DNA from 2 places in the Paenalkalicoccus suaedae genome. Region 2 is predicted to be linked to the other one. Evidence: riboswitches for the same ligand, from Rfam matches in the RefSeq annotation. Region 2 holds a riboswitch; the other holds the start of a gene.
The links. A riboswitch is a leader RNA that binds a small molecule or an ion and turns the genes downstream of it on or off. The one in region 2 is predicted to bind cyclic di-GMP.
Positions count from the first base shown of each region.

Region 1: it holds a riboswitch for cyclic di-GMP, as region 2 does, so the genes downstream of both, FLK61_RS01865 (amidase) here and sinI (DNA-binding anti-repressor SinI) in region 2, are expected to answer to the same signal.

Region 1 is NZ_CP041372.2:290,025-295,659, reverse strand. It holds gene FLK61_RS01870 (NADH-dependent flavin oxidoreductase) at 314-1,435, opposite strand; gene FLK61_RS01865 (amidase) at 1,781-2,650, opposite strand; cyclic di-GMP riboswitch class I at 2,702-2,788, opposite strand; gene FLK61_RS01860 (hypothetical protein) at 2,863-3,825, opposite strand; gene FLK61_RS01855 (glycosyltransferase family 2 protein) at 3,822-5,057, opposite strand; gene FLK61_RS01850 (hypothetical protein) at 5,060-5,635, opposite strand, start outside.
Region 2 is NZ_CP041372.2:875,566-881,200, reverse strand. It holds gene FLK61_RS04990 (squalene/phytoene synthase family protein) at 1-599, shown strand, start outside; gene FLK61_RS04985 (hypothetical protein) at 727-1,023, opposite strand; gene sinI (DNA-binding anti-repressor SinI) at 1,632-1,763, opposite strand; cyclic di-GMP riboswitch class I at 1,813-1,898, opposite strand; gene FLK61_RS04975 (response regulator transcription factor) at 2,092-2,790, opposite strand; gene FLK61_RS04970 (ATP-binding protein) at 2,783-5,635, opposite strand, start outside.

The DNA of each region.
Region 1 (5,635 bases), 590 kb from region 2:
GTTATGTTCCTTATTCAGAATTTATGTGCCTTATCCTGATGTTATGTTCCGCATTACAGAGATATGGACTTCGTGCCAGAACTGCAACTAGTTATGTGCCGGATTTGGAATTTATGTGCCTTATCCTGGATTTATGTTCCGCATTTCAATTTTATGGACTTCGTGCCAGAAATGTACCTAGTTATGTGCCTTATCCTCAGTTTATGTTTCCCATTTCAGTTTTATGGACTTTGACTCGCTATTCCGCTAACTCTGCTCTTTTACATACATAAAAAAACGCCCCGCTAAATAGCGGAGCGCCTATCAAAATTTCTTATTTGTTTGCATGCTCGCGGACTGGGAACCAGCCAGGTGTGTTGATAATTGCATCCCATAGTGGCTGAGGTACGACCAATGTTTCTCGATCATCGACAGAGAGGTCTACGCGAATCTCGCTCTCGCGATTTTGCTCCACCTTTTGGATCCACTCAGGCTCGACGATAAGCTCGCGTCCTAGAGCGATAAGTGGCGTGCCACCTTCCATCGCCTTCTCGACGTCATCTGGTGTGTGAAGTGAACCAACGCCGACAACTGGGATCTCGCTACCCACTTCGTCTTGGATAAGTTGCACGCGTGAACGAGTGTCGCTCTCATCGCGCATCGATCCAGCAAAGAAGTCCTGTACAGAGATATGCAGGTAATCTAGGTCCTGCTTTTTAAGCGTGTTAACAAACTGAAGCGTGTCTTCCATTGTGATACCAGGATTCTCACGCTCCTCTGGAGACAGACGGTATCCGACGATGAACTCCTCGTCTGCATGCTTCGCCGCTTCGTTAACAGAATCAATAACCGCGAGTGGGAAGCTCATGCGTTCGTTCACATCGCCACCCCATTTGTCCGTACGACGGTTAGAGTGTGGAGAGAAGAACTGCTGAATGAGGTACGTGTTCGCACCGTGAATTTCTACGCCGTCAAAGCCTGCTTCGATCGCGCGGCGAGTTGCGTCACCGAACGCTTGCACAATCTCATCTACCTCTTCGCCTGTTAGCTCGCGAGGGGTCACTGCACCTTCGCGCTCTGGTGCGACAGCACTTGCGCTAGTTGGCTGGTTATCCGGGAGTAGATTTGGAGGCGCCATACGTCCAGCGTGGAAAATCTGGATGATCGCTTTTGCGCCTTCGGCTTTAATTGTGTCAGCAAGCTTCTTTAAGCTTGGAATCTGTTCATCGTTAAAAATACCGATTTCGCCTGGGAAGCCTTTACCACCCTCAATTACGTTCGCTACTGCCGTGATAACAGTACCGACACCTTGTGAGCGTACGCGATAATACTCGATTTCCTCCGGTGTTGAGTTACCCTTTTCGTCAGACGAAAAGTTAGTCATTGGTGCTAGCATAATTCTATTTTTGAGTGTTGCGCCATTCTTTAATGTGAAAGGTTCTAGAAATTTTCTCATGTGTATCTCCTCCTTGATCGAACTATTTTTTAGTTTAGTACGATTAAATTTTTATTGCGAGTAATCTGCTCATGTGTATTTTTTCACGTGAAACATTGTACAAAGTTTTACAATTGTGGGGGATGTATGCTGTGAAAGAAGTAGGTCGCAAATTGCCAGAAGTAACGCGGAACGGGATAGTAACAGCACGGTAGTTAGTTCAAGTATGCCGCAAAAAAGTAGTCGGTAATCTGTGAGAAGCAAACCGCATCCAGCTAAAACCATCTCGCAACGCAAAAAGGAGCGAGTTTTTCCCTCGCTCCCCATCTTGAAATATGAACTATCTAACCGATACTAGCTCTACACTTACTGCTTCATGTTTCTCCAGCTATCAAAATGATGAATAGCAAACCCACCAAAGCCAGGAGAAGTTACTGCTTGCTCGCGCACTTTTTGTAGCTCACCGTGCATGTATGCTTCGCCTTCCTCCGAAAAGGACACTTGATTACCTTCTGCTGACCACATCGTCTCGACTCCTATGCTCAGCTTTTTGCCGTACTTAGTCGCGTAATCGAGCTCCTGCTTAGAGAATGCATAGATCAATGCTGCTGTGTCGCGGTAAGCCATGATCGTAGCGCCGTCCGTGTTAGCAATGACCCATTCCGCTAAGTTCCCTCTACCGTACGTAGTACGATAATTAATTTCGTCAAACCAAAACGGAATATCCGCTTCAAGTGGAAGATCTATTTGTTTTGCTAGCGCCTTTGCATCTAGCAATAATTTTTGATAATTTGTGATGATTTCTCGCTGCTTGCTGACCCAGTGTGGGTGAATATAAGGTTCTACATCTAAGTGAACCCCAGCAAACTTTTCGTCCGCTTTCGCACTAGCCTGATATTTTTTAACCCAATCAAGCATGGCTACCATCGGCGCGCGTCCACCTCTAGTCGCCCAGGCTGGAGCACCGTCTAGCGCATAGACTTGAATGCCCTTCGCTCCCGCTTTTGAAATAAAACTTCTATATACCTGCTGTCCAAAGCTTGCATCAATTTGCACGTATACTTTATTGATCCCCTTTTGCTCCATAAACGCTAGGACGTTTGCTTCCTCACGTACAAGTAGCGCTGGATCCCATAGCCACGTTGCTGTTGTTTCATTTGACGATGCTTGGACACTTCCTGCAAACATAGATACCATACATACCACCGCTAAAAAGGACATAACTAGCTTTCTCATGATGATCTCTCCCCTTATTCAGATAAGCCTTTGGCTCTCTAAATAAGAGGCCTAGGCAACCTGACGACCGTATGCGAATCGCACGTAGGCTCATGGCTTTGCGTCCCTCCCTTTCGGCGAGGTTTGCCTTTTTCTAGCATGATGCTATTGTCCTCATTATATTCTGCTATTTCTCATTCGTCCACACATTTTAACTATGACAAAAGACTCATTTATTCACTTTTCACAGAAAAAATCAAATCGAAGAAATGAACATCTTCAGGTGACGTTGCTTCTACTAGTTCAACTGCCCGAATGTGCATGTCGTGAGCAATCGTTGCTTCCCCAAGTTGACTCATATAGCGTGAGGCTAATCCATACACAGCCGCACTCTCATGATTGACGACCGGCTGCCTCGTTTCTCGGTCATATTGCCCATAAATCATTCCTTCACGCCATTCTTGTAAAAGCCACGTAGAGAACTCACTCGATACACCCAAGCGCTCTGCCTCCATCGCAATTAATAGCTGGTCCACGAGGTGTACGACGTCTCCTGCTGGATATACGCCGCGCTCCTCCTCATATACCTCATCAAAGAATGGTGTAGAAGTAGCCTCCTCGTAAATGGACGTCTGATCTGCAAGCCCCCAGCCCTCTGTGTAGCTCGATACGCCATACTTCAAATGAAAGGTTTGACTGCGAAGCCCAAGCTCCCAATCATAAAAGTCATATACCATTCCATCTTCAACCATCGTACCCTGAACCGACTGACGCAACTCGTCAGCAAGCTCTTGGAACCGCGGTTCTTCAAAAGCTATCGCACCCGCTTCAAGCGCCTCGACAATTCGGACATCATCAATCAACGCGTTTACCTGATTCGCAGCTCCAAGCTCCCACAGGATAAACGCCCCATCCGCCGTAGTTCGGATAAAGTCTCGCTCCAAGACCATTACTTGCTCCCTAAAGCGCTCCTCCTCCCCTTCCCTTGCCAAAAACTCTAAGTAGAGTCCCACCGTCTCTGATAAGTACGTCGTATCCGCATCGTCCCCGTATGCCCGGATCCGGCCGGCGTCATCCGTATATGCATCATCCACCATCGCAAGTACCTCATACGACTCCATATCCTCCTCCGATCTCGCAAAGATCAAAGCAACGACCACTACAGCTAGAAGAAAAATGAGTAGATATTTTCTCATGATGGTCGATTCCTAAAGCGAACGGTTTTGTCCCATCCGATAATCTCTCGCTTAATCACGCGCTTATACACGTAGATGAAAAAGCTTCTTGTGAGTAAAACAACAAATAATTGTGCGTACGTAAAATACATGATTAGCGCTACCCCTAGGTTAAGGGGAGTTATATTTTTATCAACGACGATCGCACCCATCAACTGAGACGTGTAAACAAAGTAGCTCATAAACCAAAACATGAGGATCGGTGCAGCATAAACTGGTGTCAGGAGTCCAAACACGCTGAGGACAAAGAAGATGTGGGAGACGAGTAGTAAAAAGGCAAACAATAAGTAAACCGTTACGTGCTGCAACGCATGATGGAAGGAACGGCTTTTCCAAAAGTTGCGGTCTGCCACCACTTTTTCTAACAAATAGATGTTGCCAATCAGCCAGCGCGTCCGTTGCTTGATAAGTGTTTTTAGATTCTCTGGCTCCTGCTCCCACGTGCGCGATTCGGGTACAACGGGAAGGAGGTAGCCCTTGGCTGTAAGGCGAATCGTGAGCTCTGCGTCCTCCGCTAATGCGTGAACGTCATAGCCACCAAGCTCCATGATGACACTCTTTTTTAGGAGCATATTCGTACCGGCTAATGAGCCGAGCTTCATCAGCTGCCAGCGACCACACTGCATAAGGAGCTGGAACACTTGGAACTCAAGTGCAATCATGCGAGTGAGTAAATTTTGATCGGCGTTGCGGGTCTTTACATAGCCAACTGCACCAACCGCGTGCTCCGTTGACTCCGAAGCTTCTACAAGTCTTCTGACTGCATCCGGCTCCGGCTGATTATCCGCGTCATAAATAAGAAAATACTCCGACTTAATAAAAGATAGGCCGAAGTTTAATACACGTGATTTCCCTTTTGGATTACCTGGAGGAACGGAAATACAGTGCATGTGCTGAAAGGTACTCGCAAATGCGCGTCCGATGTCCCCCGTTTCGTCCGTCGAATTATCGTTGAGTAAGTATATTTGCAGGTCCCCCGGATACTCTAAGCGACTCATGGCATGTAGCGTGTCGTTCATCACAACACCCTCATTGTGCGCTGGTATCATGATCGATACAGAAGGATAGTCCCCCTCATAGGGCTTCTCATTCTTACGCTTCACGCGAAAATAAATGCCAGCAATCGTTAGCACAGAATAGAAAAATAATAAAATCCAAAAGAACGACATGATAATAAGTAAGACGATATTCATCGTTATGACACCTCGTTTCGGCGTAAATGATGGATCGAATCCATCGCTTGCTCCAAATCACCCACTTCTCGCATCTCCACGCTGATTGGTGCGCCTCGGTAAGAAAAGGCCTCGGACATTTTTGATTCAATACGGTTTTTAACGACGGTTGCCCCTTCTTGCGTAGTGTGCTGAAGAAGGATAATAACCTCACGCGACGTTGGTGACATTAAAATATCGTAGTTCTCTCGAATGGCATTCAAGCAAATTGTAAGCAGATGATGGTGAAACGCAGATTCTACTTTACTATTTACCGTGTCATTAATTTGTACATACATGAGAATTCCTATTTCTCTCCTCCTTCTCATACTTACTTCAATTGACTTTCCAACATACATAAATTCGTCGTACGTTAACGAAAGATTCGAATCGTCCTGCTTTCTCAGACGGTTTACTTCTTTCGTAAGTTTGTCCCGATCCTGCTGAAGGACTTTCACCTCATTTAATAAAAGCCAAATCGAGAGTAGCGCGCCAACTAATAAAAGGTGCGCACCAATATATTGATACTGGACAGCATCAAATGCATTTTGAAAAAATGC
Region 2 (5,635 bases):
AATTTGATGCTACGGCTTATCAAGAGCTAGTAGCACCTCATAAGGACGTACTTCCTGAGGTAACACTTCGATTAAATGACTGGCTATCAACTTGCCCGGACGGAATCATCCACAAAGTCAAAGAGTTTACAAGCACGATGGCGACTGGAATGGCTGATTGGGCAGAGAAGGAATGGGTCATTCGAACAAAGGAAGACTTAGACGATTATACGTATTACGTGGCAGGTCTTGTTGGCGTTATGCTATCAGATATTTGGGAATGGCACGACGGGACTAAGACAGATCGTGATCTTGCAATTGCTTACGGACGCGGTCTTCAAACAGTTAATATTCTACGTAACGTTGAAGAAGATAAAGAACGTGGTGTTTCTTTCATCCCAGATGGCTGGACTATCAGCCAAACGTTTGATTATGCAGAAGCAAATCTTGCTCTAGGTGACGAATATATGAAGGATATTTCGACTAAAAATATCCTCTTGTTCTGTCGCATTCCTCTAGCTTTGGCTAAAAAAACACTGAAGGCGCTTCGAAGTGGACGTGAAAAAATGTCCCGTGCAGAGGTAGAGCAAACGGTAGAAGAAATTAAGGTGGACAGGTAATACGAGTAAAGGCATGACGCAATTGCGTCATGCCTTTTGTGATGCTACACGTATAAGCTTGTATGTAGTCACCCTTTGCTTATGAATGCTTAGGGTAACGAGATTCTACTTATATTGCTCCGTCGACTCAAAGTGCCCAAATGGACAAGGCTAGAGCGGAAATAGCCGAAGCTGCTACAAGTGATTTAACCATCCATGCAGGCGGCTCGTGGTTACGTACATTTAGTAGTAGACCGATGGCAAAAGCAGAAGCAAACACAATTGCCCCAGCTCCAAGGACTCGCTCTATCGTCATAATCGTTCCAGTCAAAAGAGTCGAGGCAACATAAGACATGTTGAATATGATAACCATCTTACCCGCGAAAATAGATGTTTGTAGCACAGCAGAGTGGCTCGACTGCGTTTCGCGCATAGTTGACATCATTCCTCACCTCTTCCTTTAAATATATATCTGTATTTTATCAGGGATTTTGCTAGTAAAAAGTCGTTGCGTCATTTCTCTACGTTCTTTTATTGTTTGCGATAGTTTCATACAATATGTATTTCTTTTTACCTATTAATGCATCTTAAAATGAGAGTGATTTACGTGACTGTTGCTCTTTATGTTGATGATCGCACATCACACACATGTAGCGCTGACTAAAAATAGAATAAACTGAAGAGCTTCGAGCAAAGCTTCTAGTGCGATACGGTATCGGCTTTTTTTATAGCGACTTCTTTTTTGGACGAAGTAGTGAGGGGCTTGACTATACGGGGGATTATACATTTAAATCAGTCGGTTATATTTGATTCTTGTTCGTTCATTCCACCCACATGTAAAAGTCTCTACATCCCTTCGGCGGCATCGCGCCTATCTACATTGCAACAAGCTATCCATAGATATAAAGGTTATAGACTTCCCAAAACAACAAAAAAGCTAACACCCAATAAGAAGAGTGTCAGCTTGATTCAAATTCAATATAAAGAACATACAGATACGCCATCTTATTCACACGCTTGTTACACCACTAGTTCATCGTGTGAATAGGTTAACTAAGAGATGTATTCTTGCTCTAGTTGTATATGTTGTGATAAAGCTTGATTTAGTAAAAAGTCTCTTACCTGTTCGGGTGGTATTCCTAATTCCCGCGCCTCACTCAATAACCTCTCCCATTCCTGCTTCATTACCATCCAATTTTCCACTGCTCCCTAGGCCTCCCCGTGTCCGCTTCCCTTAGGCAACCCGGCTATCATAGAGTCATTCTCCTTAGACCCGTGGCTTTGCGTCTCTATATTTCTATAGATTTGCTATTTTCTAGTAGAGTGGTTTTCAATTTTTTGTTTCACACAACATAACAACTTACACAAGATCCTCCTCTCTATGCTTCCATTTCAATATTTTGATAACTCCAACAACTTCATATTAATACTGTATCCTATAAAGGTTAAAATGAAGTTAAAAAGAGGTAAATAATTAAAAATTATGGATAAACATCAAAAGCCATCCTTTTCACTATTGTGCATGAACAAATTTATATCCGAACCCTCGCAATGTTTTAATATAAGAAGGGTTGGCAGGATCGTCTTCAATCTTTTTTCGCAAATTTCTAATGTGTACAGAAACTGTCTTAATATCTCCATAAAGACCCACATCCCATATTTGCTGATAAATTTGTTCAGCACTAAAGACTTGATTAGGATGCTTCATTAAAAATAATAGTAGCTGTAATTCTTTTGCATAAAGGGAAATGGATTTGCCCTTAACCTGTACATCAAAACTTGCAAGGTCTACTCTAATATCTCGAATTTGCAGATGATGAGTAGTCTCCTCTTTTTCAACAGTTCTTAATGAGTGCCTTCTTAAAATGGCTTGTATTCGAGCTTCAAGCTCCGCCATATCAAATGGCTTTGTTAAGTAGTCGTCCCCACCAGCATGCAATCCCCTAATCTTATCCGTTGATGAACGCTTGCAACTTAAAAATATAATTGGTACATCTAACTCTTCTCTTATCTTTTCACACACCTCATAGCCCTCCATGCCTGGTAGAAGGACGTCGAGTAACACTAAACACGGCTTTGATTCCTTCACTTTATTTAAAGCAACTAACCCATCCTCCGCGAGATCAACTTCATATCCTTTTTTCGCCAAGTAAAAAGCCGTTAAATCTCGAATGTCTTTGTCATCCTCCACAATCAAAATCTTATTACCCATACGTACCCTCCTCACTAATAGGCTGTGCTAATGTCGAAATATACAATGGTAAACGTATATAAAAGACTGTTCCAACACCTAACTCACTTTCTACCCAAATGCTGCCCTTGTGATAATCAACAATCTGTTTTGTAATAGCGAGCCCTAACCCAGTTCCGCCACTACTATTAACAGAGGATGATTTAAAAAATCTTTCAAAAATATACGGCAGTTTATCTGCCTCTATTCCCGCTCCATTATCACGGATTTCTAAGATTAATTCCCCATTAAATCCAAGCTCCTCTCCTGATTCGTTTACTGTGATAGAAAATGTAAGTAAGCCTCTCTCATCTGTATGCTTGATCGCATTTGAGACTAAATTTACAATCACTTGATTCATACGTTCCATATCAATACTTAATTCAGCTTCTTTTGCAGGTATATCTCCCTTATTCCCTAAAAAATAAAAGTCGCAGGAAGTGTGTTCTGTCTCACCCTCAATGACAAGTTGAATACTCTCAATCCACTCTTCGACGTTAACTAATTCAATATCCATACTCATACGACCTGATTCAAATTTTACAAGGTCAAATAAGTCATAAATAAGACGATCTAATAATTTAATTTTTTGTTGCACAAGCTCTAAGTAATGATGGTCGTTGTAATCAATAATTCCCTCTCTCACCATTTGCAAGTACCCTTGTAAGAAAGTAATCGGTGTACCAAGCTCATGGGAGATATTAGACAGTAATTGCATACGTGATGATTCAATCTCCATTAATTCTTTATTTTTCTTTCGGAGCTGCTGATTTATTTCTTGAATTTCCACGGTTCGCTCAAACACTTTCTCTTCTAATCGATCGTTTACTTCTGTTAGCTCATTTGCTTTAATAGTTAACTCTTTTACAGACTCTTTAAGCGATAAATGTGTCGCTGTCCGAGCGAGAAGTTCACGTCGGTCGAAAGGCTTTACAATGTAATCGTTAGCGCCTATCTCAAAGGCATCAATTCGATCCTCTGAGTGGTTTTTTGCTGTCAGTAAAATTATCGGCAATTCCGTAATAGAATACGATTTGCGAATTTCATGACATACTCTAAGCCCAGACAGCTTCGGCATCATGACATCTAATATGACAAGATCAATGTCCTTTCTTTCATGTAGTACTTCAAGCACTTCTATCCCATTATTAACAGCTATCACCTCATACCCTTCCAAGGTTAAATAATTTCTCAACACTTGAATGTTTATCGGCTCATCATCTGCTATCAAAATCTTTCTACCCCTATCGCTCTTCCTTCCCTCGTCTTGCATAAGAAAATAGTCAGATACGATTGGTAATTCCTTTTTACTTACTGGCACAGCTTGACTTACTTGGGATTGAGTTTTGTAAACTGGTAAGGCAAATGTGAATGTCGTGCCTACTTCAAGAGTAGATTCGACCTCTAACTTTCCTTGTTGCATAGACAATAAACGCTTCGTCACACTTAATCCAATCCCAAGTCCATTGGTTTCCATAGACCCTGTTTCGTAAGGAAGAAAGATACGTGTTAAGTCATCTTTACTAATTCCTTGACCTGTATCTTCAATATGAATATACACGCATCCTTCTTTTTCGGAACTAGTAAGTGTAATTGTGCCACTTTCTGTGTATTTGATCGCATTATGTAGCAAATTATAGAGGATTTGCTGCGTTCTATTTTCATCTGCAAACACCAGTGGCAATGATGGAGAAAGCTTATTAATAATCGTAATCTCCTTGTCACCAATAAGTGTCTCTGAGATAGCAACTACTAAACTAGTTAACTCCACCAAATCAACTTTACTTCTAAACAGCTCAATCTCATTATTTTTCATTTTAGAAAAATCGGTAATATCATTTACCAGCTGCGATAGTCGTCGACCACTTACAATGATCATCGATAAGTTTTTTCTCATTAGAGGAGATGTCTCTCCAGCAGCCCCATCATAAAGGGACTCCGCTATACCGATGATACCTGCTAAAGGCGTGCGGAGCTCATGTGAGGTAACTGTTAAAAAATCGTCCTTGAGTCGATCTACTCGCTCCAGCGTTTTTAGTCTCTCAAGCTGGTTCTTTTGACGATCAAATTCAAGCTCTTCCTTTTCTTTACGCATGCTGTTAATTTTGTCTGCTAAGGCAAATGATAAAAGCAAGAGCTCCACAATACTCGTTATTTGCCATGCATATTTAGTAATAAAGGTAAATGGAATAAATCCTAAATCTGTAAAAATAGAAATTAAGACACCTATAATAAACACATACCACGCCAGTAAAAAGAACCTGGCAGGGACGAAGCCATTATTCTTTGATATGTAGGCTACTGTAATATTAAAACTGAGTGTCATAATCGTACCGATCAATACAAGATTTAATGCTAGTGGGTAAGAGAATAAAAGAATAGCTATAATCACAAGATTAGAAGCTACAGTAATGTAATAAAACTTATTTGCTCGAGGAAGTCTTTGCGGTATTTCTAAGAAGCTATTAGCAAATATTACGGCGAATAGATTTGTTGCAGCGATAAAAAAGACAATGGATCGGTTGTTCCACCAGGTAAGTTCAGGCCAAAAGAATTGATAAGCAAGACCAGAGAAGGCCATGAATGTCATTAAATTCACTGCAATAAAAACAACATAGTATAGATAGCTTTTATGACGCAGAGAAAAATATAGGAAGAGATTGTATAGCCCCATTACAGCTGTTAACCCAGCTAGTAACCCAAGAATTAAATAATCTAGCTGAGAATATGTAATAAAGCGTTCCTCTGCCATTAATCTTAGAGGGATCTGCATCGCTCCTTCAGATTGTAGCTTCATATAGTAGGTTTTTATCTCATCGCCTGACAA